DNA from 2 places in the Neobacillus sp. MER 74 genome. Region 2 is predicted to be linked to the other one. Evidence: a T-box and tRNA genes for the amino acid it is inferred to sense, from the RefSeq annotation. Region 2 holds a T-box; the other holds one or more tRNA genes.
The links. The T-box of region 2 lies ahead of M3610_RS06130 (glycine--tRNA ligase). A T-box ahead of a tRNA ligase gene usually reads a tRNA of that ligase, here a tRNA-Gly.
Positions count from the first base shown of each region.

Region 1: it has a tRNA-Gly gene. The T-box ahead of M3610_RS06130 (glycine--tRNA ligase) is inferred to sense a tRNA for this amino acid. The anticodon was not compared.

Region 1 is NZ_JAMAUV010000001.1:817,549-832,074, reverse strand. It holds tRNA gene M3610_RS04150 (tRNA-Met) at 6-79, shown strand; tRNA gene M3610_RS04145 (tRNA-Asp) at 82-158, shown strand; tRNA gene M3610_RS04140 (tRNA-Phe) at 164-236, shown strand; tRNA gene M3610_RS04135 (tRNA-Tyr) at 286-370, shown strand; tRNA gene M3610_RS04130 (tRNA-Trp) at 376-449, shown strand; tRNA gene M3610_RS04125 (tRNA-His) at 461-536, shown strand; tRNA gene M3610_RS04120 (tRNA-Gln) at 566-640, shown strand; tRNA gene M3610_RS04115 (tRNA-Gly) at 645-719, shown strand; tRNA gene M3610_RS04110 (tRNA-Cys) at 728-801, shown strand; tRNA gene M3610_RS04105 (tRNA-Leu) at 844-929, shown strand; tRNA gene M3610_RS04100 (tRNA-Leu) at 957-1,038, shown strand; tRNA gene M3610_RS04095 (tRNA-Gly) at 1,317-1,390, shown strand; gene M3610_RS04090 (B3/B4 domain-containing protein) at 1,469-2,140, opposite strand; gene queG (tRNA epoxyqueuosine(34) reductase QueG) at 2,250-3,380, shown strand; gene M3610_RS04080 (amidase domain-containing protein) at 3,465-4,340, shown strand; gene trmL (tRNA (uridine(34)/cytosine(34)/5-carboxymethylaminomethyluridine(34)-2'-O)-methyltransferase TrmL) at 4,414-4,887, shown strand; gene nfsA (oxygen-insensitive NADPH nitroreductase) at 4,939-5,688, shown strand; gene M3610_RS04065 (PrkA family serine protein kinase) at 6,011-7,906, shown strand; gene yhbH (sporulation protein YhbH) at 8,189-9,355, shown strand; gene M3610_RS04055 (PTS sugar transporter subunit IIA) at 9,394-9,822, opposite strand; partial or broken gene nagE (N-acetylglucosamine-specific PTS transporter subunit IIBC) at 9,925-11,361, opposite strand; gene nagA (N-acetylglucosamine-6-phosphate deacetylase) at 11,643-12,842, shown strand; gene nagB (glucosamine-6-phosphate deaminase) at 12,839-13,576, shown strand; gene M3610_RS04035 (GntR family transcriptional regulator) at 13,608-14,330, shown strand; gene M3610_RS04030 (SIS domain-containing protein) at 14,357-14,526, shown strand, end outside.
Region 2 is NZ_JAMAUV010000002.1:337,346-351,871, forward strand. It holds gene M3610_RS06090 (Nif3-like dinuclear metal center hexameric protein) at 13-1,128, opposite strand; gene M3610_RS06095 (tRNA (adenine(22)-N(1))-methyltransferase) at 1,115-1,834, opposite strand; gene cccA (cytochrome c550) at 2,060-2,425, opposite strand; gene M3610_RS06105 (acyl-CoA dehydrogenase family protein) at 2,622-3,761, opposite strand; gene rpoD (RNA polymerase sigma factor RpoD) at 4,139-5,269, opposite strand; gene dnaG (DNA primase) at 5,312-7,120, opposite strand; gene M3610_RS06120 (pyruvate, water dikinase regulatory protein) at 7,719-8,528, opposite strand; gene ccpN (transcriptional regulator CcpN) at 8,563-9,183, opposite strand; gene M3610_RS06130 (glycine--tRNA ligase) at 9,303-10,685, opposite strand; T-box leader at 10,751-10,936, opposite strand; gene recO (DNA repair protein RecO) at 10,987-11,739, opposite strand; gene M3610_RS06140 (YqzL family protein) at 11,774-11,917, opposite strand; gene era (GTPase Era) at 12,073-12,996, opposite strand; gene M3610_RS06150 (diacylglycerol kinase family protein) at 13,264-13,644, opposite strand; gene ybeY (rRNA maturation RNase YbeY) at 13,628-14,098, opposite strand; gene M3610_RS06160 (HD family phosphohydrolase) at 14,095-14,526, opposite strand, start outside.

The DNA.
Region 1 (14,526 bases), on a different contig from region 2:
ATTGTCGCGGGGTGGAGCAGTCTGGTAGCTCGTCGGGCTCATAACCCGAAGGTCGCAGGTTCAAATCCTGTCCCCGCAATTGGTCTGGTAGTTCAGTTGGTTAGAATGCCTGCCTGTCACGCAGGAGGTCGCGGGTTCGAGTCCCGTCCAGACCGCCACTTGTGGCTCAGTAGCTCAGTCGGTAGAGCAAAGGACTGAAAATCCTTGTGTCGGCGGTTCGATTCCGTCCTGAGCCACCTTTAGTTTTTTTGCTTGCACTAGATGCGAGTGTTATGAATAGTATGTGGAGGGGTAGCGAAGTGGCTAAACGCGGCGGACTGTAAATCCGCTCCCTCCGGGTTCGGCGGTTCGAATCCGTCCCCCTCCACCATTTATAGGGGTATAGTTTAAAGGTAGAACGAAGGTCTCCAAAACCTTTGGTGTGGGTTCGATTCCTACTACCCCTGCCAATTATACTGTGGCGATTGTGGCGAAGTGGTTAACGCATCGGATTGTGGTTCCGACATTCGTGGGTTCGATTCCCATCAGTCGCCCCATTATATTAAAATTCAAAATTAGTAAACATTGGGCTATAGCCAAGCGGTAAGGCATCGCACTTTGACTGCGACATGCGTTGGTTCAAATCCAGCTAGCCCAGCCAATTTGCGGAAGTAGTTCAGTGGTAGAACACCACCTTGCCAAGGTGGGGGTCGCGGGTTCGAATCCCGTCTTCCGCTCCAATATTTATGGCGGCATAGCCAAGTGGTAAGGCAGAGGTCTGCAAAACCTTTACCACCGGTTCGAATCCGGTTGCCGCCTCCATAATATTTGCCAAGTATATATAAGACTAGGTAATTAGATTTCGCCGGGGTGGCGGAACTGGCAGACGCACAGGACTTAAAATCCTGCGGTAGGTGACTACCGTACCGGTTCGATTCCGGTCCTCGGCATTGCTTTATCAAAACATTTTATTACGCGCCGGTGTGGCGGAATTGGCAGACGCGCACGACTCAAAATCGTGTTCCGTGAGGAGTATCGGTTCGACCCCGATCACCGGTATCAAATGGTTTTAAAAAAAGTTGCTCATATAATTATGGGCAACTTTTTTTGATTAAGGTTATAGACCCTAATCGTTCCCTTGATTAAAGAAAAATGCAGTCAACGGTAACGAATAGATATGTCCGTTCTTCGGCCATTGTGAGGGACGTGAATATCCGCACCCCCCTTTGTAATCTTTTTCGACAAAATCTGCATTTTCCCCTTGACTATAGTAAAAATAGTGTGTAATATAATAAGGGTCAGTTGCTGATATAAATGATTCATCAACTGTTAAAAATGCGGGTGTAGTTTACTGGTAAAACCTCAGCCTTCCAAGCTGATGTAGTGGGTTCGATTCCCATCACCCGCTCCATACATATTAACTAACGCAGTTTATCGTTACATAAGAGAACGATGAATTGCGTTTTTTTATATAAAGAAAAAAGATGTCCTATGGACACCTGACTAATTGGAAGGTTGCTTCTCCTCCATGTATTTGAGTAAACATGTTCATCAATGACTCTGTTAGTCTCCTCGAGTTTTCAACATTGGTTGACGGCTGCAAATAGATTATCTGCAGGGCATTTTTGGTCGCTAACGTTACTGGTGCTCTATCAGAATCGACGAAGGGACTTCCAAAGGGCCCCAGATTATCTGATGATACAATCAGGCGATGCAAAGAGTTTTTTCGTCCATTCAACCCAGTATACTCTTCTCCCTCCGTTCCCAATCGAATGTTCACGGGTCCATTTAAATTATCCTGATCGTATATTCCAATAGGTACTTGATATTGTAAGGAGAAAAAATTATTTATATCAATTGCACTTTGAATAGATGAAAGATAATTTTGTTTTTGAACTCTTCTGTATAACGCTTCGACTGAGGGACGATATCGATTCGGGTCTTTCCCATACTTTTTAAAAACCGAACGCCATTCCTGAATGCCAGAGAGTTCGCTAACATTTTTATTTTCTAAATCAAAAAAAATAGACTCTTGGAAGAGCTGAAGCCGTCCTCTAATCATTTGCGGCGACTCACCGACATTGATATTTTTATATTCAATTACCCCCACTTTAAAACTAGGTATTAGCTGGGTTACTTCCTCAGATAGATTAATTTCCAACCATTCCACCTCCAAAAATCAATGGAAATAGTTTATCATAAAATGATGTGCATCTAATAATTTAACTACCAATATTTTAATAAATCATTTCTAAGGAAGGAGGGGCCAAATGGAAGTCAAGGATTTAAAAGAAGAACTGATTGCCTATAGTAAAGAAATAGGAATCGATAAAATTGGTTTCACAACAGCGGACATGTTTTCTGAATTAAAAAATCGCCTAATAAGGCAGCAGTTACTTAACTACCAATCAGGATTTGAAGAACCAGATATTGAGAAGCGAGTGAATCCTTCACTATTACTAGAGGAACCACGTTCGATCATTTCTATTGCGATTGCTTATCCTTCCAAGATGAATCACCGTGTCGAAAGTAAGAAGGGTGAGCGGAGAGGGATTTTCAGCAGGGCCTCATGGGGGCTTGATTATCATCATGTGCTTAATGATCGTCTTAAAAAGTTAGAGGATTTTATCATCAAAAAGGTACCTGATGCGAGGTTAAAATCGATGGTCGATACTGGAGAGCTCTCAGATCGAGCTGTAGCTGAACGTGCTGGAATTGGTTGGAGTGGGAAAAACTGCGCCATTATTACACCGGAGTTTGGGTCGTATGTGTATTTAGGCGAAATGATCACAAGTATACCTTTTGAACCTGATACTCCAATAGAAGATCAATGCGGGTCCTGTACAAAGTGCTTGGACGCTTGTCCCACAGGGGCCCTGGTCCAAGGTGGACAGATTAATGCACAGCGCTGTATTTCTTTTTTAACTCAAACAAAAACGTTTATTCCAGATGAGTATAGAGATAAAATTGGTAATCGCATCTATGGTTGTGATTCATGCCAGACTGCATGTCCTGTTAACAAAGGGAAGAACTATCATTTTCATGAGGAACTAGAACCACTTCCTGAAATTGCGAAACCTTTATTAAAGCCGATCCTAAAATTAAGTAATCGAGAGTTTAAAGCTAAATTCGGAAATGTTTCTGGTGCTTGGAGAGGGAAAAAGCCAATTCAACGGAATGCCATTATTGCCCTGGCACATTTTAAAGATGAATCAGCTATTCCAGATTTAGTAGACATTCTAGAGAAAGAGGGTAATCCCGTTTCAAGAGGAACAGCTGCTTGGGCCCTTGGGAAAATTGGCGGTGAGACAGCATTATCTGCATTAAAAAAGGCACAAGAACAAGAAACAAATCTTGAAGTACAAACAGAAATTGAAAAAGGACTACATTTTTATAGGTAAAAATGAGCGAACTAAAATGGTTCGCTCATTTTTTTGATTAAATTCTGCTGACTATCATATGTATGAATGAAAGGGGTGAAGAATATGCTTCATTTGATACAAGAGTTATTTGAAAAAAGAGCAAATCAATTTGTTAGCGATAAAGGAACTACTCCTAAAGTATTTTTTCCAAAGGCTGATATGAAGCAAAGCACCTTTGCAAAAAGATCCGCTGAAATTGTAAAAGTAAAAACTTCCGGTAAAATAATTGAAATAGATAAAGAAGATGAATTTCAAACAGTAAAATATCAAGCCCATTATCAATATTTAATCAAGCAAAAGGAATTACTGTATATGGAAGAAGAAGTGGAAGAAAGATTAGCTAAGTTTTATAAAAATGCTTTAGTGATGGACGAGGAAATCAGCCCTTATGGAGCGCAAGAAACCTATCAGTTTCCAACAGAATTGGATGTAAAGGATCAGGATGAACGATTAAGCTATCAGTATAACAGATTAAAGGCTGTGCAATATGCAGAAAGGTGGTGGAATAGCTACAATCCTGCATATAAAAAGTTTGAGAATGATTGCACCAATTTTATATCACAATGCCTTCATAGTGGCGGTGCACCTATGAGAGGCTATCCTAATCGGGCAGCAGGCTGGTGGCTCCAAAAGAGCAATTATAGCTATAGTTGGGCAGTGGCACACTCTCTAAAGGGATACTTCGCTAATTCGAAAATAGGTTTACGGGCCAGGGAAGTGAACAGTCCGGATCAATTATTATTGGGCGATATAATTTGTTACGATTTTGAAGGGGATGGACGGTTTAATCATAATACGATTGTGACAGGTAAGGACGCAAATGGTATGCCGTTAGTTAATGCCCATACGTATAATAGTCGGATGAGGTATTGGGCATATGAAGATTCATCTGCCTATACCCCGAATATAAAGTACAGATTTTTTTCAATCATCGATTAAGGATGCTTAATTATTGAAAGGGTCTATGATAATGGTATAATTGCATGTAGAGTTTTTACATGAGGTGATTTCCATGTCAATTAATGTTGTTTTATTTCAACCGCAGATCCCTTCCAATACAGGAAATATTGCAAGAACTTGTGCAGGGACAGATACAAATTTACACCTAATCCGTCCGTTAGGCTTTTCTACGGATGACAAAATGTTAAAAAGAGCAGGACTCGATTATTGGGAACACGTTAATATCTTCTACTATGATTCTCTTGATGATTTTTATGAGAAGAATGCAGGCGGTGAATTTTTTTATATTACAAAATTTGGGCAGAAGGCTTTTAGCAGTTTTGATTACAGTCATTCAGGCAAAGATTATTATTTTATCTTTGGGCGTGAAACAACAGGACTACCGAAAGATGTCATTGAAAATAATAAAGAAGTCAGCTTGAGGATTCCTATGAATGAAAATATTCGTTCTCTAAACCTGTCCAATACAGCCGCCATTCTTATCTATGAAGCGCTAAGACAGCAAAACTATGCGCATCTACAATAATCCGAGGGGGCCTAAAGGGCCTCCTTTTGTGTAATGGAAAGGAAGATTGTTATGAATGAAGTAATCCAAACAATATTAAACCACCGCTCTATTCGCCAATTTGAGGACAAGCAACTAACAGACGAACAAATTAAAACAATTGTTACTTGTGCTCAATCTGCATCCACGTCCAGCTTTATTCAGGCTTACTCTATAATAGGTGTGAAAGACAAAGAAATAAAGAAAAAATTAGCAGAGATTGCAGGTAATCAGGAATATGTTGAAAAAAATGGCCACTTTTTTGTCTTTTGTGCGGATTTATACCGCCATACCATTATTGGAGAGAATGAACAGGTAAATGTAGCCCCTTCGCTTGAAAGCACGGAAAAGTTTATGGTAGCCCTCATCGATGCATCTTTAGCCGCACAAAATGCAGTGATTGCCGCAGAATCGATGGGGTTAGGAATTTGTTACATAGGTGGAATTCGAAATAATTTAGATGAGGTAGCAAAGATTTTAAAAACACCAGTGCGGGTTATTCCTTTGTTTGGCCTAGCAGTTGGTTTTCCGACTAAACTAAATGAAAAAAAACCGAGGTTGTCATTTGAACATGTTTATCATGAAGACGAATATGAACAAGATACAGAGGCATACATTAGCCAGCTGCAGAATTATGATAACTTAATTTCTAATTACTATGAAGAGCGGACAGGCGGGAAAAGAAAAGACCGTTGGACAGAACAAATGGCAAGGATGCTTGATAGGAAGAGTAGAATGTATATGAAGGAATTTATTCAAAAAAATAAACTGGATCTTCACTAAAAAAGCTGCCAATTGGCAGCTTTTATTTGGTTGAACCTGGTTTGTCATTATAACCTGATGTGAAGATTGCCGCTAAAAATGCGACCATTACTAAACAAACGATGAAAGTGTTCATAATTATGTAATCCTCCTTCGTCATACATTTTTCTATCTTGTCTCACATATAGTTTTATTATAGCCTATCTTATAAAAATGAAAAGAGGAAGATTCTTTTTATTGTTACAAAAAAGATAGACGCTAACCACAATGGTTACGCATGTTCAAAAGCTTATCAGCATAGAGTATATTAATCGTCTCTGATAAACCTACGGGGGAGGGCCTTATGGATATTCTAAAAAAAATCGAGATGTATCGTGAGGAAGAAGAAAAGTTACGTTGGGAAGGGTCATTCGCAGATTATTTGCAATTGTTGAGAGAGAAGCCATGGGTTGCACAGTCGGCACATTCACGAGTTTATAATATGCTTAAGGATGCAGGAATTACTGAAGAAAAAGGGACGAAGAAGTACGAATTCTTTAGTAATCAATTATTTGGGTTAGAGGAATCACTTGAGAGGCTTGTTGAAGAGTACTTCCATCCAGCAGCCAAAAGACTAGATGTAAGAAAACGTATTTTATTATTAATGGGTCCTGTAAGCGGCGGGAAATCCACGCTTGTTACCATGCTAAAACGTGGACTTGAAGCATACTCCCTCACGGATCGAGGCTCTGTTTTTGCGATTAAAGGATGCCCGATGCATGAGGACCCACTTCATTTAATTCCACATCATTTGCGGAAGGATTTTTTTGATGAGTATGGCATCCGCATTGAAGGTAATCTTTCACCTCTGAACATGATGCGTCTTGAACAGGAATATGGTGGAAGGATCGAAGATGTATTGGTTGAAAGAATCTTCTTCTCTGAAGATAAGCGAACAGGGATCGGTACATTCAGCCCATCCGATCCGAAATCACAGGATATTGCCGATTTAACAGGTAGTATTGATTTTTCAACGATTGCGGAGTATGGTTCTGAATCAGATCCTCGTGCCTATCGATTTGATGGTGAACTTAATAAGGCTAACCGAGGAATGATGGAGTTCCAGGAGATGTTAAAGTGTGATGAAAAATTCTTGTGGCACTTACTGTCGCTCACCCAGGAGGGGAATTTTAAAGCAGGCCGCTTTGCCCTCATTAGTGCTGATGAGTTGATCGTTGCTCATACGAATGAAACGGAATACCGATCCTTTATCTCCAATAAGAAGAATGAAGCATTACATTCAAGGATTATTGTTATGCCGATACCTTATAACTTAAAGGTGTCCCAAGAAGAAAGAATATATGAAAAAATGATCAATGAAAGTGATGTTTCTGATGTTCACATTGCACCACATACATTAAAAGTAGCTGCAATGTTTACTATTCTTACTCGTTTAAAGGAACCGAAAAAAGGCGATATTGATTTACTTAAGAAAATGCGCCTATACGATGGGGAAAGTGTAGAAGGCTTTAATACTGCCGATGTGGATGAATTGAAGAAGGAATATCCTGATGAAGGTATGAGTGGTATCGACCCTCGTTACGTAATTAACAGAATTTCATCGACAATCATTCGTAAAGAAATACCATCAATTAACGCACTTGATGTATTAAGATCATTGAAAGATGGACTCGACCAGCATCCGTCCATCACCGCAGAGTTACGGGAACGTTATATGAATTATATTTCATTAGCCCGGAAAGAGTATGATAATATTGCCAAGAAAGAAGTCCAAAAGGCATTTGTATATTCGTATGAAGAATCAGCAAAAACCTTAATGGACAATTATCTTGATAATGTGGAAGCCTATTGCAATAAATCGAAACTGCGTGATCCGCTCACTGGCGAGGAGATCAATCCAGATGAGAAGTTAATGCGCTCCATTGAAGAACAAATTGGGATTTCTGAAAATGCGAAAAAGGCCTTTAGGGAGGAAGTCCTCATTAGGATTTCAGCCTTTGCTAGAAAAGGGAAACGATTCGATTATAATTCCCATGATCGTCTCCGTGAAGCCATTCAAAAGAAATTATTTGCTGATCTAAAAGACGTTGTGAAAATTACCACTTCATCCAAAACACCTGATGAACAGCAGTTAAAGAAAATCAATAATGTAGTTGCAAGATTAGTGGATGAACATGGCTATAATTCACAATCAGCGAATGAATTACTTCGTTATGTAGGAAGTCTATTAAATAGATAATAGGGTGGGGTTAAAATAGTAGGGACTGGCAGAAGGAAATCTGTCAGTCTATTTTTTTCCTTATTCAAATTCACGATAAAATCTGTAATGCTCTCACTCTAACACTTTGTCCAAATTCATAGGCGAAAGCACAATTGTCAAAATAATTTGTAAATTATTCTTTATTTCTGCATAGGATAAAGTAATCCATATTTATCTTATTTTTTCACTCTCGTTATCATATGTATTGGATGAAAATGTGTGCATTTTGGAACCTATTAAATTAATAAGGAGGGGTTTACATTGTCAACAAACAACCATCAATTTGTCATTTCAAGAGAAGATTGGTCCCTCCACCGTAAAGGCCACGATGACCAGCAAAGGCATCAGGAAAAAGTGCAGGAGGCAATTCGAAACAATCTTCCTGACTTAATTACTGAAGAAAGCATAATCATGTCTAACGGTCGAGATGTCGTAAAAATTCCAATTCGTTCATTGGACGAATATAAAATCCGTTATAATTATGACAAAAACAAACACGTGGGCCAAGGTGATGGTGACAGTCAAGTAGGTGATGTAGTAGCACGTGATGGTTCTAGCGGCCAGAAGGGACCTGGAAAAGGCCAAGGAGCTGGGGACCAAGCAGGTGAAGATTACTTTGAAGCGGAAGTATCATTAATGGAGCTGGAGGAAGCATTATTTAAACAATTGGAGCTTCCAAATTTGAAAAGAAAAGAAGAGCAAGAACATCTAGTTGAAAACATTGAATTCAATGATATTCGCAAAACAGGGCTGATGGGGAATATTGATAAGAAACGGACGATGATGTCAGCTTTTAAAAGAAATGCGATGACAGGAAAGCCAGCGTTCCACCCGATTTACAAGGACGATCTAAAATTTAAGACCTGGAATGAAGTAATTAAACCAGATTCTAAAGCAGTTGTGATTGCCATGATGGATACAAGTGGTTCGATGGGGATCTGGGAAAAGTATATGGCGCGCAGCTTTTTCTTCTGGATGACTCGATTTTTAAGAACTAAATATGAAACGGTGGAAATTGAATTTATTGCCCACCATACGGAGGCTAAAGTTGTTTCAGAGGAAGACTTCTTTTCAAAAGGGGAAAGTGGTGGAACGATTTGTTCGTCCGCATACCGGAAAGCACTTGAAATCATTGATGCCAAATATAATCCACGTAAGTTCAACATCTATCCATTCCATTTTTCAGACGGTGATAATCTTACTTCGGACAATGCTCGTTGCGTAAAGCTAGTTGAAGAATTAATGAAAGTGTCTAATATGTTTGGCTATGGTGAAGTAAATCAATATAACCGCCACTCAACATTAATGTCCGCCTATAAGAACATTAAAGATGATCAATTCCGCTACTATATTCTTAAGCAAAAAGCAGATGTCTTTCATGCGATGAAGAGTTTTTTCCAAGCAGAGGAATCGAAATTATTTGCCTAACAAAAACGACTGGTGTCAGGCACCAGTCGTTTTTATTGTTATTCAATTGATAGGATTCCGTCTTGACCTTGGGATGAGTGACCCTGTTTTATTACATTTAGTTTTGTTAAGTTAGTAAAGATAATAGGAGTAATTGTTGATGGTGCTGACTTTTTAATGAAATCTAAATCAAATTTTAGAATTTCCTGTCCTTTTGTAATCTTTTCTCCCTCTTTAATAAGCACTGTAAAACCTTCGCCCTTTAAATTCACAGTGTCCATGCCGACATGGATGAGAATTTCATATCCTTGCTTTGATTTGATACCAATCGCATGTTTCGTAGGAAATACGTTCATGACTTCACCGTCAACAGGGGAAACTACTGATCCCTTAGATGGTACGATTGCAAACCCATCGCCCATCATTTTTTGTGAGAAGACTTGATCAGGCACTTCGGTAATCGGGATAATATCCCCTTCGATTGGCATAACAAAATCTCTTTCTGATAGTGGAGTGAGTTCATTAGATTCCACTGCAGTATAAGCATTATTTTTGGTTGTATCAATTTTTTTCATTGCATTTGGATTATTACGAAGTTTTAAAATTTCATCTGCTACGAATTGTACATTCGTTCCAACAATTACTTGAATGCTTTGCTTTCCAACGATATTAATTCCTGGTACACCAGTCGATTTAATTTTTTGTTGGTCAACTGCATTCATGTCTTTTACTTCCATTCTTAGACGAGTTACACAATTGTCAACAGAGGTAACATTGGCATCTCCACCTAATCCTTCATAAATCTGTGCGGCCATAACAGTAAATTTACTTTCACCTGTTGAAATATTGATTTCAGAAGATTCTTCATCATCCTCTTCACGTCCAGGAGTCATCAAGTTGAATTTCGTGATGATGAATCTGAATAAGAAATAATAGATTACTGCAAACACTAAGCCTTGAACCATTAACATGTAAGGATGGTTTGCTAAAGGTAATCTAGAACTTAGAATAAAGTCAACTAGACCAGCACTAAAACCAAATCCAGCCGTCCAATGGAATGCAGCTGCAATGGCTAAGGAAATACCTGTTAATATTGCATGGACGAAATATAGCATTGGAGCAACAAACATAAAGGCAAACTCAATTGGTTCTGTTACACCTGTAAAGAATGCAGCGAAACCTGCTGCCAACATTAAAGAAGCCACTGCCTTTTTCTTCTTGTCCTTCGCAGTATGGTACATTGCTAAAGCTGCTGCTGGTAAACCAAACATCATGACAGGGAAGAATCCGGCTTGATACATACCAGTAACGCCTTTAGTTCCCTTCCCAGCCCAGAAATTACCGATATCATTAATTCCGGCTACGTCAAACCAGAATACAGAGTTTAAGGCATGGTGCAGACCAGTTGGGATCAATAAACGGTTAAAGAATCCATATAAACCTGCGCCAAAAGCTCCTAAATGAGCAATGCCTTTACCAAATGATACAAGTCCTGTAAAGATAACAGGCCATAAGAAGAATAGTACTGCAGAAACAGCAAGCATAGAAACAGCAGTCATGATTGGAACAAGGCGCTTACCAGAGAAAAATGCTAAAGCATCCGGTAATTTAACATGGCTAAATCGATTGTACATCGAAGAAGCAACAATACCTGAAAGAATACCAACAAAAGCATTTCCAATCTTTACAAATGCAGGATCTACCTCTTCTGGTTTAATCCCTTCGAGCAATGCCACTGAGCCTGGTGAAAGCAGGGTTGTCACAACTAAGTAGGCAACCAAACCACTTAACGCTGACGAACCATCTTTCTCTTTCGCCATCCCAAGTGCTACCCCAACAGCAAATAGGATGGGGATATTATCAATGATTGATGAACCAGCTTTAATTAGGAAGGCCGCTAGAGGACTATCCGCCCCCCAACCCGTAGGGTCGATCCAATAACCAATTCCCATCAAAATGGCTGCAGCCGGTAAAACAGCTACAGGTAACATCAATGAACGACCAATTCTTTGTAAATATTTCTTCATCACATTACCTCCTAATAGAATCTAAAAAAATAACTATAAAATAATTCATAAAAATAATATTGCGGGTGTAAGCGCTTTTCCGTTTTTAATATAACACTAAACGTTTATAGATGTCTATACCAATTGGCTAAATTTTATTAACAAACATATTCCTATGGGTTAGAACAATATTAGGTTGAAATGGTATTATATTCATATTTTTATTATAAAGTAAATTGGTATAGACAACTATATAATGGTGATGCTAAGATTTAGATATAACCTGAAAGGAAGTATCAAAGATGATTCCAAAAGATAATCATATTTTGCTAAAGGGTATACGGGTTTATTCACAAGAACAAATAATAGAAGATGGATATATTAAAATAAAGAATCAAAAAATCATTGAAATTGGTTCATCATCTGAGTTGTTGTCTAAGGAAAACTATAAGGTGATTGAACTTCCTGCCCAGTTTAGTGCAGTTCCTGGCTTTATCGACGTTCATATCCACGGTGCAGCCGGTGCCGACACAATGGATGCAACCAAGGAAGCACTGGACATAATGGCAGCAGCATTGCCTAAAGAAGGTACAACTAGCTTTTTAGCTACTACAATGACTCAGGAAGGGAAACAAATTGAGAATGCCTTAATAAATGCCGGGAATTACATTAAAGAACAGCACGATCCAGGTAAATCTGAAATACTCGGCATTCATCTAGAAGGACCGTTTGTGAATAGTAAAATGGCTGGGGCACAGCCAATTCAACATATAATTGATCCTGATCTTGCTTTACTTGAAGAATGGCAAAAGCTCTCTAATGAGACGATTAAACTTGTCACTTTAGCTCCAGAAAGACCGCATGGTTTAGAGATGATCCGATATTTAAAGAAGAAGGGGATTATTGCATCGATTGGTCATACAGATGCTACTTATGACGAGGTGAATGAAGCTATTGAAGCAGGAGCAAATCATGTCACTCATCTTTATAATCAAATGAGAGGGCTGCATCATCGTGAACCTGGAGTTGTGGGAGCGGCCTTTTTAAGAGAAGAATTAAAAGCTGAGATTATTGTCGATGGGGTGCATAGCCGTCCAGAAATGGTTAAACTTGCCTTTAAGCAAAAACGAAGTGATGGATTGATTTTAATCACTGATTCAATGCGAGCAAAATGTTTGAAAAATGGGAAGTATGATCTTGGCGGCCAAGAGGTTTTTGTAAAGGATGGAAAAGCAGAACTTGAGGATGGAACTCTTGCAGGAAGTATTTTGAAATTGGGGCAGGCGGTAAAAAATATTATATCATATGCGGACTGTTCACTTAAGGAAGCAATTGAAATGGCATCAGTGAACCCAGCCAAACAATTGAACCTTTATGATCGAAAAGGCAGTATTGCAGTTGGAAAAGATGCGGACATTGTTATTTTAGATGAGAATATGGAAGTTTATATGACATTATGCAGGGGAGCTCTTGCTTACAATAGGGAGGAAAATTCTAAATGAAAATTATTGAAGTCAAAGATTATCAACAAATGAGTAATAAAGCAGCTGAATATATTATAAAAAAGGTTATTCAGAATCCAAATATTAAACTTGGTTTGGCTACAGGCGGTACTCCAGTTGGGACATATAAATGCTTAATCGACGACCATCAAAAAAAGGGGACTACTTATCAAAAGGTAACCACTTTTAATTTAGACGAATACGTAGGGCTCCCGGGTGAAAATAAAAATAGCTACCGGTATTTTATGAACAACCAGCTTTTTGATTATATTGATATCAATAAAGCCAAGACAAATGTTCCAAGCGGTATTGCTGCAGATTTTCAAGAGGAATGCCATCGATATGAGGATTTAATAAATCAGCATGGCGGTATTGATTTGCAAATCCTTGGGATTGGCAGTAATGGACATATTGGCTTTAATGAACCAGGAACTTCTTTTGCTTCCAAAACGCATATTGTAGAGTTAGCTTCTTCAACTATTCAAGCAAACGCAAGATTTTTTAATAAAATCGAAGAAGTTCCAACTAAAGCCATTACAATGGGAATTTCCACCATTATGAAAAGTAAAGAAATTCTGCTTCTCGTGTCAGGTGAGAAGAAAAGTGAAGCACTTTTTAGATTATTGAATGAGGAGATAAGTGAAAACTTTCCAGCATCTGTGTTGAAAAATCATCCGTGTGTTACAATTATTGCAGATAAAGCGGCAATAGCAGATTTAAAGGTTACAACGTGACAGTTATAAGGAAAGGATGCAGCTGGAGGAAATGATTAATAAGAATTCTCCGATTCCAATTTATTACCAAATTGAAGAGTATATTAAAGAACTAATTGAAAATGGTGAGTTGCGTCCTGGTGATGCACTCCCGCCAGAAAGAGAATATGCGGAAAAATATCAGATTAGCCGGATGACAGTAAGACAGGCATTTACACAGTTAGTAAATGAAGGATTGTTATATCGATTGCAAGGAAAAGGTACTTTTGTTGCAGAAAGAAAAATTGAACAGCCCCTTCAAGGATTAACCAGCTTCACAGAAGATATGAAGGCCAGAGGATTCGTGCCTGGAAACCAATTACTTCACTTTGAAATTATTCCTGCAACAAGACAAGTAGCAGGGCAGCTTTTAATTTCTGAACATGGTCCTGTATATGAAATCAAAAGAATTCGTCTGGCAGATAATGTCCCAATGGCTTTAGAAACAAACTATATTTCAGCAAACCTTATTAAAGGACTTACAGAAGGAATTGTAAATGATTCCCTGTATAAATACATTGAAGAGCAATTAGACTTAAAAATTGATAGTGCTTCACAGATCATCGAATCATCTGTTGCCAGTCAAAACGAAGCCGATTTACTAAAGATTAGCAAGGGTGCACCAGTTATGTTAATCCAAAGAAATACTTTTCTAAAGGACAATACCCCTGTTGAATTTGTTAAATCGGTCTATCGTGCAGATCGCTATAAATTTATGATCCAAATGAAACGCTGAAGACATAGTAATGGAGGTTATTTAACGTGTTCAATCATTATTTTCAAAAGCTTCACGAATTATTAAGCTTAGTTGAAAAGGATGAAACTGATGGCCTCAAAACAGCTGCTAAAAAGATCGCAGAATGTATCCAAAACGATGGAATTGTTCATGTCTTTGGGTGCGGACATTCACATATCCTTGGAGAAGAACTTTT
Region 2 (14,526 bases):
GGTTCTTTTCTTTTATATAAATTGGAATGGATCGGTATTTTCAGCAGAAGGAAAAATCTCCACTTCAAAACCTGAATCATGGCACATCTTCTGTAGAACTGTTGTTAACCCTTTTTTCATTACTTTTTCAACATTATGACCTGGATCAATCATATTCAAGCCTTGCATCATTGCATCATGTGCGGTGTGATAATAAATATCCCCCGTAACATATACATCTGCCCCTTGAAACTTGGCATTCATAAAGTATTTATTTCCATCTCCGCCTAACACAGCTACCTTTTTAACTTTTGAAGACAAATCCCCAACCACTCGGACATGAGAAACTTCTAATGTCTTTTTAACTTTTTCCGCAAATTCTTCTAATGTCATTTCAGGAACTTTTCCGATACGTCCAAGACCGAGTACTTCTCCTTTGTTTTCAAGTGGATAGACATCATAGGCCACTTCTTCATATGGATGGGCTTTGATCATGGCCGTTATTGTCTTTTTGAGAATAGATTCTGGGACAATCGTCTCAATCCTCACTTCCTCCACTTCTTCTAAACGGCCTGTTTCACCAAGAAATGGAGTCGTATTTTCTCCTGGTAAGAATCGTCCCGTACCACTTCCGGAAAATGAACAATGGCTGTAGTTCCCAATAAATCCTGCACCTGCATTTCCAAGAACCTTCCTGAGATCCTCTGCATGACTGACTGGAACAAAAACAACTAATTTCTTAAGATTAGTTTCGAATGTAGGTACTAGAACCTCTGTACTTTCCAGCTCTAGTGCTTCTGCAAGCAGATCATTTACCCCGCCTGTTGCTATGTCAAGATTCGTATGCGCTGCGTAAACAGCAATATCGTGTTTCAATAATTTTTCAATGATTTTCCCCTGAACGGATTCCGTTAATAAATTCTTAAGGGGACGATAAATAATCGGATGATGAGCGATAATGAGTTGGACATCTTTTGCAATCGCCTCATCGATAACATTTTCAAGGACATCGAGTGCAATCATGATTCGCTCTACTTTTTTATTTAAACGACCGACTTGTAATCCAATCTTATCACCCTCCATCGCCAATCCTTTTGGTGAAAACTGTTCAAACAATTGAATGACTTCATGACCATTAGGAATTTTCATCCATTAAAACCTCCTTTACAAGCTGAATTTTGCCAATAATTTCTTGCTTTTTATCTTCCGTTTCAGGAGATTGTGCTGCATTTTCTAGTGCCTTATATATACGTTTCCAGTTATTCAGTTCTGCCGTCCATTTTTTCTTAAAAGTCTCATCCAGTTCTTCAACAAGGAAAGGTCCAACTAATAGCCCTAAATCTTGATTTTTATTATACGGCTTATACGGGTCGCCCTTTTCTCCGATTAATATTTCGTATATTTTCCCATCTTCTTCAAGTATTTCTTCCGCAATAAGCTCCCAATGATTTTCTATAAACCATTGCCTAATGGAAATAGCATTAATATTGGGCTGTAAGACAAGGCGCTTGACTGAGGTTAACTTTTCTTTACCATTCTCTAAAATACTCGCAATTAAAGCCCCGCCCATACCAGCGATAGTAATACAATCGACTTCTCCATCTTCAATAACCTCTAGACCATCACCCATTCGCACCGAAATGATATCCGTCAATCCTTCTGCTAATACATTTCTTTCAGCTAATTGAAATGGACCTACTGCAACTTCACCTGCAATTCCAAATGATATCCCTTTGTTTTTCGCTAGGAAACAAGGTAAATATGCATGGTCTGAGCCAATATCAGCAACCCTCGCCCCACTTGGGACATATTTGGCAACCGCTGCTAACCTAGCTGATAATTTATCTGTATTCAATCATACCACCACTTTAATAAAAATTATTAAATCCAAAACATTGAACTTTGAGAATTGTCCAGCTCCAGTGCCTAGGGGCTCGGGGTCGTAAGCCAATCCGTCAAGAAGGTTAAAGAACAACCTTCTCGCCGGCTCGTCTTATGCCCGTCGCCCCTGATCAAGGCCCTTCCGCTTTTCGTTTTAGTATAAAAAAAGTCCTTTACAGATGCAAAGGACCTTTTTTACTTATTTTATTGTTGCTAACCAGTCTGCCATTGCAGCTGCTTGTTCTTCTGGAACAAGTCCTGCTGGCATACCTGTACCCTTACCTTTTGTTACAAAGGTCATAATTTCTTCTTTAGAATACTTGCTGCCTACACCTTTAAGTGATGGTCCTACAACCCCTTGGTACTGATCGCCATGACAACCAATACAAGATTGCTTGTAAATGTCCTCAGGCTTTGATGCGGCAACCTCAGTTTTCTCAGTGCCTTCTCCTTTATCCTTCGCAATTTCTTTACTATCACCAAGACCTTTGAAAGACAAAATTAGCATCAGCACAATTCCAAAAGCCATGATAAGAACGTAAGGAATAACCGGATTTCGCTTCATGATATTACCTCCCTTATGTACGAACGTCAGTAAATATGAAAATAGTCTGCAAACAACTACTATTTTACTCGAAAAAGAACAGAAGGAAAAGCCCTAAACTTATTTTATCACTATAATCTTCATAAAAAAAAGAAAACAGGCTAAATTTGTAAAATTTTCTAATTTAGCCTGTTCTAAATTTCACTCTTTTATCTTATTAACATCCAATTAACCTTGAAATGACCATTCTTTGGACCTCTGAAGTACCTTCGCCAATTTCAAGCAGCTTTGCATCTCTCATCATTCGCTCCACATGATATTCTTTCATATAACCATAACCGCCATGAATTTGAACAGCTTGGTCAGTCACTTCCATGCAAATTTCTGATGCATAGAGTTTACACATTGCTGACTCCTTTGAAAATGGTCTTCCCTGATCCTTTAACCAGGCTGCCTTATACACCATATTCCGGGCCAATTCGATCTTCATGGCCATATCAGCAAGCTTAAACTGTATAGCTTGGAAAGAGGAAATAGACTTCCCAAACTGTCTCCTTTCCTTTGCATAGGCTAAAGCTTTTTCATAAGCCCCCTGAGCAATTCCTACAGCCATCGCACCAATTCCTATACGACCACCGTCTAACGTTATTAAAAACTGTTTAAAACCCTCTCCACGCTTGCCTAAAAGGTTCTCAACAGGCACTCGTACATCCTCTAACACTAATTCGGTTGTATTTGATGAATGCAGGCCCATTTTCTCATAGTTATCAATAATAGAGAATCCATCTGTACTAGTTGGAACAATAATTGCACTTATTTCTTTTTTTCCGTCCTTTTCTCCTGTAATGGCCGTTAACGAAAGGTGCTTCGCATAACTAGCATTTGTAATAAAACATTTATTTCCGTTTATGACAAACATACCGTCTTCTTCACGTGCAGATGTTCTAGTCCCGCCAGCATCAGATCCAGCGTTAGGCTCTGTAAGCCCAAACGCACCAAATGATTCCCCAGTACAAATCGGAGTTAGATATTTTAACTTTTGCTCCTTGGTGCCAAATAAATTTAGTGGTGCCCCTCCTAAAGAAATATGAGCAGAATAGGTAATCCCTGTCGAGCCGCATGCTCGGCTTAGCTCTTCGGTTACAATCGCAAAGCTGACTGTATCTGCTCCTCCCCCGCCGAATTCCTCAGGAAAAGGCAGTCCCATAATGCCCATTCCAGCTAATTTTTTAAATATTTCTACTGGAAATTGTTTATTTCGGTCGCGCTCAATCGCACTTGGTGCGACTTCCTCTTCCGCAAATTGACGCATTGTTCTCTTTATCATTTCCTGCTCAGAAGTTAAGTCAAAATTCATGTTCATCCCCCTTATCAAAAACCAAATGAATGCGCTTTCTTTACTATTATAAGAGGAATTATCTTTATTTCACAATACTTAAAAATTTTAAAAAATATTCTATTATATGGATATAATAAAAATTCAATCAATGATAACGGATAACTAAAATATTTCACTATTCTGTTAATGGAAAACAAATTCTATCTCTTTTTTACAAAAGTAAAAGATAAAAAACCATGTCAGGAAATTCTCATGTCTATTTGCAAAATGAGAGACAATTCAGTAAAATGGATTCAAATACAGAAAGTGCTTACATTTCCATTTATGATATTACGTATGCTTGGCAAAAAAATAGCCTACTTCAAATGATGAAGTAAACTATTTATTAATGAATTTTATTCTAAGAAATCTTTTAATCGCTTACTGCGGCTAGGATGGCGTAATTTCCTTAATGCCTTAGCTTCAATTTGACGGATACGTTCCCGTGTAACACCGAAGACTTTACCAACCTCTTCAAGTGTACGAGTTCGGCCATCATCCAGTCCAAAACGCAGGCGGAGGACATTTTCTTCTCTGTCAGTAAGTGTATCTAGGACATCTTCCAACTGCTCTTTTAATAATTCATAAGCAGCATGTTCTGAAGGAGAGGTTGCATCTTGGTCCTCAATAAAATCACCTAGATGGGAATCATCTTCTTCACCAATTGGTGTTTCAAGTGATACAGGCTCTTGGGCGATTTTCAAAATTTCTCTAACCTTATCAGGTGTGAGATCCATATCTTCACCAATTTCTTCTGGTGTTGGTTCACGGCCAAGATCCTGAAGTAACTGACGCTGAACACGGATTAATTTATTAATCGTTTCAACCATATGCACAGGAATACGAATCGTCCTCGCTTGGTCAGCAATTGCACGTGTAATCGCTTGGCGAATCCACCAGGTTGCATAAGTACTGAATTTAAAACCTTTTTGATAATCAAATTTTTCAACGGCCTTAATTAATCCCATATTTCCTTCTTGGATTAAATCAAGGAACAACATTCCGCGGCCCACATAACGCTTGGCAATACTTACTACCAGCCTTAGGTTTGCCTCTGCAAGGCGTCGCTTGGCTTCTTCATCACCTTGTTCAATACGGAGAGCCAATTTTTTTTCTTCATCAGCGGAAAGCAGGTCAACCCGGCCGATTTCTTTTAGATACATACGAACCGGATCATTAATCTTAACTCCAGGAGGAACGCTAAGATCGTTTAAATCAAATTCATCATCATCACCTTTTGCCAATTGCTTAGGATTTGGATCTTCCTCTTCACTATCGCCAACCAGTTCAATACCTTGGTCACCGAGGAACTCAAAAAATTCTTCCATTTGGTGAGAATCTAATTCATAGTTAGCCAATTTCTCAGCAATATCATCATAGGCAAGGACGCCGGTTTTCTTCCCCAGTACCGTTAACTGGTCTTTCACTTGTTCAAAAGTGAATTCATTTTCCACTTCTTTTGAACGGGCTGATTTTTCAGCAGCCATATGTCCCACTCCTTCCAGAATCAAAGACAGTAAAAATGGAATCTATAGAGATTTACGCAATTGAAGAATTTCCATTGCAATTGCAGCAGCTTTACTAAAATCACTTTGCCGCTCTGCTTCTTTTTGTTCCACTTCTTTTTCTTTTATCTTTAACAATTTTTGATAATTCAACACCTGTTTGATATAATCACTTAATTCATGATTTGTTAACTCATCGTTAATGGGCATCATTTCAATGTTTGCAACCATTCGTCTGAGATTATCATCTTGAATATAGGACAAAAACGCACTTGAATCAGACTGGAAATGTTCTTCATAAAATGCTAACAGATAGGTTATTATTGCCTGATGTTCATCAATATTAAACGTATTACCCTGTAACAAATCCTGCACCTTATAAGCCACATCTCGATCCTTTAACATGTGAGCAATTAATCGTCTCTCTGCTGTATAATGCTTTGGCTTAAGTTTGCTATCTTGCTTTGGGACTAAAATAGGCTTATTTGCAGGTTGCTTACTTCCAGTTGATTTTCTTTTTTCTGCGAAGAATATCTCCTTTTGCTGCTGTTTTAAAGCATCAAGTGAGAGTGAGAATTCAGCGGCAAGTTGACGTAAATAGTGATCCCTTTCAACTGCTTTATTCAAAGTGCTAATTTCCTTTATTAACACTTCGATATATGCAAGTCTATCTCCTTCAATTTGCAGATTTTTCCCCCTGCGAAAGTAAAGAAATTTGAACGCCATCCACGTTAGACTTGCACTAATAACCTCATTTCGGAATTTTTCGGGACCATTCTTTTTAATATATTCATCTGGGTCCATTCCATCTGGCATCATCGCAACCTTTACTTGAAATCCACCATTACTAAGATGGTTTCCAGCACGATAGGCTGCCTCAATTCCGGGTTTATCAGAATCGTAGCAAATGGTTACGGATTGGACATTTTGCCGTAAGAGGGCTATATGTTCATCTGTCAAGGAAGTCCCCATCGTGGCTATACCATTTTCCACACCAGCGCGATTTGCAGAAATAACATCAGCAAATCCCTCAAATAAAACAGCAAATTGCGATTTTTTTAAACTTGGCTTCGCATTATGGTAATTGTATAAAATTTTACTTTTATTAAAGATTGGCGTTTCAGGACTATTTAAATATTTGGGCTCGTCGGCCCCAAGTGTTCTTCCTGAAAAAGCAATCGTATTGCCGTTTCGGTCAAAAATCGGAAACATAATCCGATCCCTAAATCGATCGAAATAAGTCCCATCTCTTTCACGTTTGATAATTAATCCGGCTTTCTCCATCCATTCAGGCGGAAAATCTCTTTTTGAAAGAAACTTAAAAACATAATCCCATGAATTTAAAGAATACCCAATTTGAAACTTATCTATTGATTCTCGAGTGAATCCCCTCTGAAGCAAATATTCCAAAGCATGTTGACCTTCTTTTGTATTTACTAGCAAATGATGGTAAAATTTCTGTAACAGCTCATGAGCACCTAAAAATGCTTGGTGCTCTTCCGAAAACTTTTTCTCACCATATCCGCCAGACAAATTGATTTCAAGGTCTATATTAGCCTTTGCAGCTAGTTTTATGGCTGCTTCTTGGAAGGAGATCCCTTCTAGCTCCATTAGAAATGAAAAGACATTACCACCAGCGCCGCAACCAAAGCAATGGAAAATTTGTTTATCAATAGATACAGAAAATGACGGGGTGCTTTCTCCATGGAATGGACATAATCCGAAGTAATTTCGCCCCTGCTTTTTCAGTTGAACATAATCGCTGATTACTTCGACAATATCAACAGACTGACGAATTTGATTAATCTTTTCTTCGGCAATACGTTCTGCCATGTAAAACAACTCCATTTGGTCTATCAGGTATTCGGCAGGCACCCTCTTAATTCCTGCAAAATTCGACAAAATTTTTGGAATTTAATTCTGTCTTAAATTTTTCACGCTCTTCTGTTTGAAAAAGTTTTGGTTCCTTTCCATAAATCCCCCTTTTTCTTGCTTGTGCACATCAACATATTTCCAGTTTGTATATGTAGAGTTTTCTTCTTTCATATGATGAACGTAGAAAGCAGCAAAAAGAATATGAGGACTAAACACCAACACTATTTCGACAATCTCCGTTTAATCCGGGCATGAATCTACACCGGCATAAATAGTCGAATTGCCGTTTACATAAGTATTAATTCTACATTACTCCGCATATTCCTTCTTTAAGAAATAACTTTTGCAAAAGGAGTTATGTCGAATTCTTTTTAGGGGGTCCCCTTGACATCTAACAATAAATAGTTTATTCGTTCATAAGCAAGTCTAAACCTAAAAAGATATATTTTTATCACAATTTTTTATTATAGTACATTTATTATCATTTTACCATAACTTTTTATCATTATTATTCCACTTTCTATCAGTAGAAAACACATAATCAAATGATTATGTGCTAGACTCTCCCTTTATGAAAATAATTTAAGATAACATTTGCCGTTTCTTCAACCGCTTTATTGGTAACATCAATAACTGGGCAATTTATTTTCTGTACTACTTTCTCAAAAAAGATTAATTCCGCTTTAATCCTGTCGAGCGTAGCATAACTTGCCTTATCATTTAAGCCTAAAGAAATTAACCGTTCCCGTCTGATATGGTTTAACTTTTCAGGACTTATTTTCAAACCAAAACATTTCTCGATTGGAACTCTATAGAGTTCTTCTGGCGGATCCACTTCTGGTACAAGCGGGACATTTGCTACCTTTAATCTTTTATGAGCTAAGTACTGTGAAAGTGGTGTTTTTGAAGTCCTTGAAACCCCTATTAATACAATATCTGCTTTTAATATTCCTCTCGGGTCACGACCATCATCATATTTAACGGCAAATTCGATTGCTTCGACTTTTTTAAAATAATCTTCATCCAATTTTCGAACAAGTCCTGGTTCACATAAAGGTGTTTTTCCACTAAACTGTTGAATCTGATCCATAATTGGACCAATTAGATCGACAGCTAAAATCCCTTCCTGTTCAGTTCTATTCTTAATATATGTACGCATATCAGGTTTGACCAGCGTAAATGCAACCATTGCTTTATCTAATAAAACCAGTGAAAGAACTTCATCAATATGTTCCTTATCTTCCACATATGGGAATCGTTTTAATATCATTCCTGAGCCATTGAATTGGCTTATTGCTGCTTTTGTAACTAATTCAGCTGTTTCCCCCACTGAATCGGATACGACATAAATAATTGGCGAACTCATTCTCCCTCAACAACCCCTTAACATATTATCTTTGTTACTCATCACCCAGTGCGACGAACGCTTTGGTAATACTTGTTTTGGTTATTCTTCCGATAACCTCAAATCCATTTTCTGTTTTCCGAACCACTGGAAGTGCATCGATCTGTTTTTCAATTAATTTCTTAGCGATATCAATTAATAAATCTTCTCGTTCACACATAGTGATATTAGGCATTCTTGTCATAATAATATTAACAGGAATGGTGGTTAGTTCTTGCTTCCCTATACTAGCACGGAGCAAATCCTTTCTGGATAATACTCCAACAAGAATGGTGTTTTGATCTACTACAAATAAGGTTCCCACATCTTCCAGGAACATCGTACAGATGGCATCATAAACGGAAATATTTTCATTCACCACAACAGGGATAGACTGATATTCCTTCACGTATATTTTTTGTAAATTTTCGGTTAAAAGCTGTGTCCCTGATTTTCCAGTATAAAAATAACCGACACGGGGCCTTGCATCTAAATAACCTGCCATCGTCAGAATGGCAAGATCCGGTCTAAGCGTCGCCCTAGTCAAGCTTAGTTGCTCTGCAATATGTTCCCCTGTGATAGGCCCGTTTTCTTTTACAATTTGCAAAATATGTTCTTGCCGTTTGGTTAGTTCGATTGTTCACACCACCTTAGTTTCCCATTTAGAAAGGTTTTTATCTCAAGATACTTACTTTATTAGAAATATTATATACTATTGAATCTATTAAGAAAACTCGCCAATTGGCGAGTTTCCTCTTAAAACATCATCTTTTCTTGCAAGAAGCTAACTAGTTCATGTATCGAGATACGCTTTTGCTCCATTGTATCACGGTCACGAACTGTAACCATACTATCTTCTTTAGAGTCGAAGTCATAGGTAATACAAAACGGAGTACCAATTTCATCATGCCGACGATAGCGTTTTCCAATCGATCCTGATTCGTCATAATCAACTGAAAAATGTTTAGCCAGAGTCGCGAATACTTCACGTGCTTCTTCTGACAATTTCTTTGATAACGGAAGAACCGCTGCCTTATATGGAGCTAATGCAGGGTGGAAATGCATGACCGTTCTAGAAGTACCATCTTCAAGCTGTTCTTCATCATAAGCATCAATTAAGAATGCTAAAGTAACACGGTCTGCTCCTAAAGATGGTTCAATACAATAAGGAACAAACTTTTCATTTGTTTCTGGATCAAGGTAATGGAAGTCCTCACCAGAATACTCCATATGCTGCTTCAAATCATAGTCTGTTCTTGAAGCAACCCCCCAAAGTTCGCCCCAGCCAAACGGAAACTTAAATTCAAAATCAGTTGTAGCATTACTGTAATGAGACAATTCGTCCTCAGAGTGATCGCGAAGTCTTAAATTTTCCTTTGTAAGGCCTAATGACATTAACCATTGTTCAGCAAATTGCTTCCAATAATCAAACCATTTCAACTCCTCACCAGGCTTACAGAAAAATTCAAGTTCCATTTGTTCAAACTCTCTTGTTCGGAAAGTGAAATTACCCGGAGTAATTTCATTTCTGAAACTCTTCCCAATTTGAGCAATACCAAATGGCATTTTCTTTCTCATCGTCCGCTGGACATTTTTAAAATTAACGAAGATACCTTGGGCTGTTTCAGGACGAAGAAAAATTTCATTTGTACTTGATTCTGTTACTCCTTGGAAAGTTTTAAACATTAAGTTGAACTGGCGAATTCCAGTAAAGTCATGACTGCCGCAATCTGGACAAGCGATATTGTGTTCCTTCACCAATTCTTCCATTTTTTCAAATGGTAAGCCATCGACAATCATTTCAATGCCTTTTTCATCGAGAGCATTTTCAATTAATTTATCGGCACGATGACGTGCTTTACAATTTTTACAATCTATCATCGGATCATTGAAGTTCCCAATATGGCCAGATGCTTCCCAAGTACGCGGGTTCATTAAAATACTCGCATCTAAACCGACATTATATGGTGACTCTTGGACGAATTTTTTCCACCATGCCTGCTTAATATTATTTTTAAATTCAACACCTAACGGACCGTAATCCCAAGTATTGGCAAGACCTCCGTAGATCTCTGAACCAGGAAAAATAAATCCTCTGTGTTTGGCATGTGAAACGATTTGTTCCATTGTTACATTCATAGAAATTGCTCCTTTAAAATAAATTTGATTCAAACAAAAAAACTCCCGTTCCTATGCTAGATTAGCATAGGGACGAGAGTTACCCGCGGTTCCACCCTAATTGCTGCTAAGAAGCAGCCTCTTTTATCGTGTTAATAAACACAAATATTGCTCAGGAACGCCTTCGTTAGTTCTCTATACCCTAGCTTACACTATCCTAGGTTCGCTTTTATAGAGGATGACTAAGTACTCTTCTCCATCACTGCAATTATTTTATTAATGAAAATAATAGCGAAAACTCCAAACATTGTCAACTAGGCGATTATAAGAGATTGCGAAATTTATCCATGGAATTTAGAAACTTCTTGGATTTAAGGTGCAAACCAGAATACTCTTCATAATAGGCAGTAATAACCTTCTTAAGTTCAGCTTTTGTTTCTTCTTTAACAGAAATATTCCCTAATCTTGAAAGATCAAAATAATAAAATACCCTTAATAATTTAACCGCAGCAGCGGATAGTTTAAGATGATACGGATCTTTTTCTAGACATCGATGACAGAGAAACCCGCCTTCACGAATCGAAAAAGAAAAATGTCCGTCTGTACTGCCGCAAACGGAACATTGATTTAAGATTGGGTTCAAACCCATCACATTTAACATTTTCATCTCGTAAATATTCATGAGGATATCTGGGTCATAACCTTCATTTAAGTAATTTAATGTTTGAAAAAGCAACTCAAAATGAAAAGGATTTGGTTTCTTTTCATCCGTGCACTTATCCGTTAATTCGACAATATAACTAGCATAAGCAGTTAAAAAAATGTCTTCACCAATCGACCGTAATGATGTAGCCGTTTCTCCCTGCTGCAGGCTGCCTAAACCAGACCCTCTTGCAATTAGAAAATAACCATGTGTAAAAAGCTGTGTGATGGAGGAAAGGCGGCTGTTAGGCTTTTTTGCACCACGAGCCATGACTCCAACCTTTCCCCATTCCCTAGTATATATTGTTACAATTTTATTTGTTTCACTATAATCAGTTGTTCTAATAACAATGCCTTCACACTTCTGAAGCATTATTGTCACCTTCTAAAGTAGCACGAAGACAAACTTATGAAACGGGAAAATCGATTTGTGCTAGCTCATCATTCAGATTTCCGGGTATTTCCTGGTTTTCCTTCTCTAGTTCTTTAATGAGAAGATATGTGTCAATATTACCTGTTTGGAGGAATACTTTCCACGTAAAATCCATCATCGAAAACCCCACCTTTCATATTTAGACTAGCTGTTATTCGGTCCCAAACCTTACAATTATCATAGCCTGCCAGCGCAAAAATCATAAGACGAAATATTTGTTAATGTTGTCCATGCATAATTTGAAATAAACAGTAATACTTTAGTTAGGGTTAATTAATATTCATCTTCGTTAAAACCATAATCTCGAAGCTGGGACATCTTATTACGCCAGTCTTTTTGAACTTTTACCCATAACTCTAAATACACCTTAGACCCTAGAAGATTTTCTATATCTGCCCGTGCACGCTTCCCAATTTCTTTTAACATACTTCCTTGCTTTCCAATTATGATTCCTTTTTGGGAATCACGTTCAACAATTACGGTTGCCATGACATCGATCATGTCCTTACCCTCTCGTCGCTCCATTTTGTCAAGAACAACAGCAAGTGAGTGTGGAATTTCTTCTCTTGTTAAGTGAAGGGCTTTCTCCCTGATAAGCTCTGTAATAATAAAACGTTCCGGGTGATCTGTCACTTGGTCTGCTGGATAGTATTGTGGTCCCTCTGGCAAGAAAGACTTAATCTGCTCGAGCAATCTTTCGACATTATTACCTTCAAGCGCTGAGATGGGGACAATTTCTTTAAATGGATATTTTTCTTGATATGATTCAATAATTGGCAATAATTTATCTGGATGAACTTGATCAATTTTATTAATGACAAGAAAAATTGGCGTATTAACGGTTTGAAACTTTTCAAGGATAAATTCTTCGCCACGGCCAAACCCTTCTTCGGCATTCACCATAAACAAAATCAAGTCTACTTCTTTAAGCGTATTCACTGCTACCTTCATCATAAAATCGCCTAATTTGTGCTTTGGTTTATGAATTCCTGGCGTATCAATAAAGATCATCTGTGCATCATTTACTGTTAACACGCCTTGGATTTTGTTACGAGTGGTTTGCGCTTTATCACTCATGATCGCAATTTTTTGGCCAATCACCCGATTTAGAAACGTGGATTTCCCGACATTAGGCCGGCCAATTATAGAAATAAAACCTGACTTATAACCTTTGCTGGAGTTCTCATTATTTAACATGGAGATCCTCCGATGTTACAGTAACACATACTGTTGCTTCTTCAATTAGGTGTTCGATATTCACTCGTGTTCTTCCCTTCCAGCAGATGTCTGCTGTTCCTTTATTTTACCTCAAAATCCATTGAAAATCATTACATATAGATGAAAAAAATTAAAAAATTAGAATTTTCTCATAAATTAGCGAGTCCACTTTTTTTTCGCTGTAGAGTCATTTTACCGAATTCATTATTCGATTTCAAATTTCGTCGAACCCCCTATTCTAACTATCTAAAATAACTCTAGAATATAAGGTAAAAAGATCACAATCCCAATGACAAATGAAAGAACGGCATATACAAAGACGGCGCCAGCCGCCAAATCTTTCGCCTGTTTTGCCAAGGAATGATATTCTCCTGTAACGAGATCTACTACTCTTTCGATAGCTGTATTCACTATTTCCAACGCAAACATTCCTCCAATTGCCATAAGGATGAATAACCATTCAAATTTAGTAATTGAAAAATAAAAAGAAATAAGTAAAACAACAATCGAACTAAAAAAATGGAAGCGCATATTCCTCTCGCCCCTCAGGGCAGTTGCAATCCCCGCAAATGCAAACGAAAATGACCTTAACAACCCATACTGTGCCGATTTAGCGTTTGAGTCCATATTCGTCTAAAATATCCTTCTGCAATGTAAACATTTCTTTCTCCTCTTCTGCCGTCATGTGATCATAACCCAGGAGATGCAAGAATCCATGTACAGCTAGAAAACCAAGTTCACGTATAAAAGAATGCCCATATTCTTCTGCCTGCTCGATTGCTTTTGGAACAGAGATAATGATATCACCCAAAACCCTAGGCATATCGGCTCCTACAAATTCCACTTCACCTTCCCCTAGTTCTTCCATCGCAAACGAGATAACATCTGTTGGCTTGTCTTTATCCCGGTATTCTCGATTTATTTCTTGAATTCTTTCGTTTGAAACAAATGTGACAGAAACCTCACTATGCTCTTCCACATCCTGTTTTTTTGCGGCAAAGTTAATTACCCGTTCGATTTCAAGCATTTGTTCTTCTGTAAGTGTTTCAGTTTCATCAATACAATCAATTAGTAATGTCATGCTTGCTTCACCTTCTTTATCATTTCTGGATACTCAATTCTGGAGTGAAAAATCCCTTTTAAAGTTTCACATAACGCTTCAGAAACCGTTTCAATTTCTCTCATAGTGAGATCACATTCGTTTAATTGTCCATCTTGAAGACGATCCGCAACAATTTTCTTAACTAGTGACTCAATTAATTCAGGCGTAGGCTGGGATAAAGAGCGAACAGCCGCTTCCACACTATCAGCAATCCCAACTACTGCAGACTCTTTTGTTTGTGCCTTAGGTCCAGGATATCGATAATCTGCTTCCTTAACTTCAGTATCAGCTTGAGCTGCTTTGTGGTAAAAGAATTTTAGCAAGGTAGTTCCATGATGCTGCTCGGCAATATCAATAATTTCCTTGGGCATATTGTATTTTTTCAAAATAGAAGATCCATCTGTTAC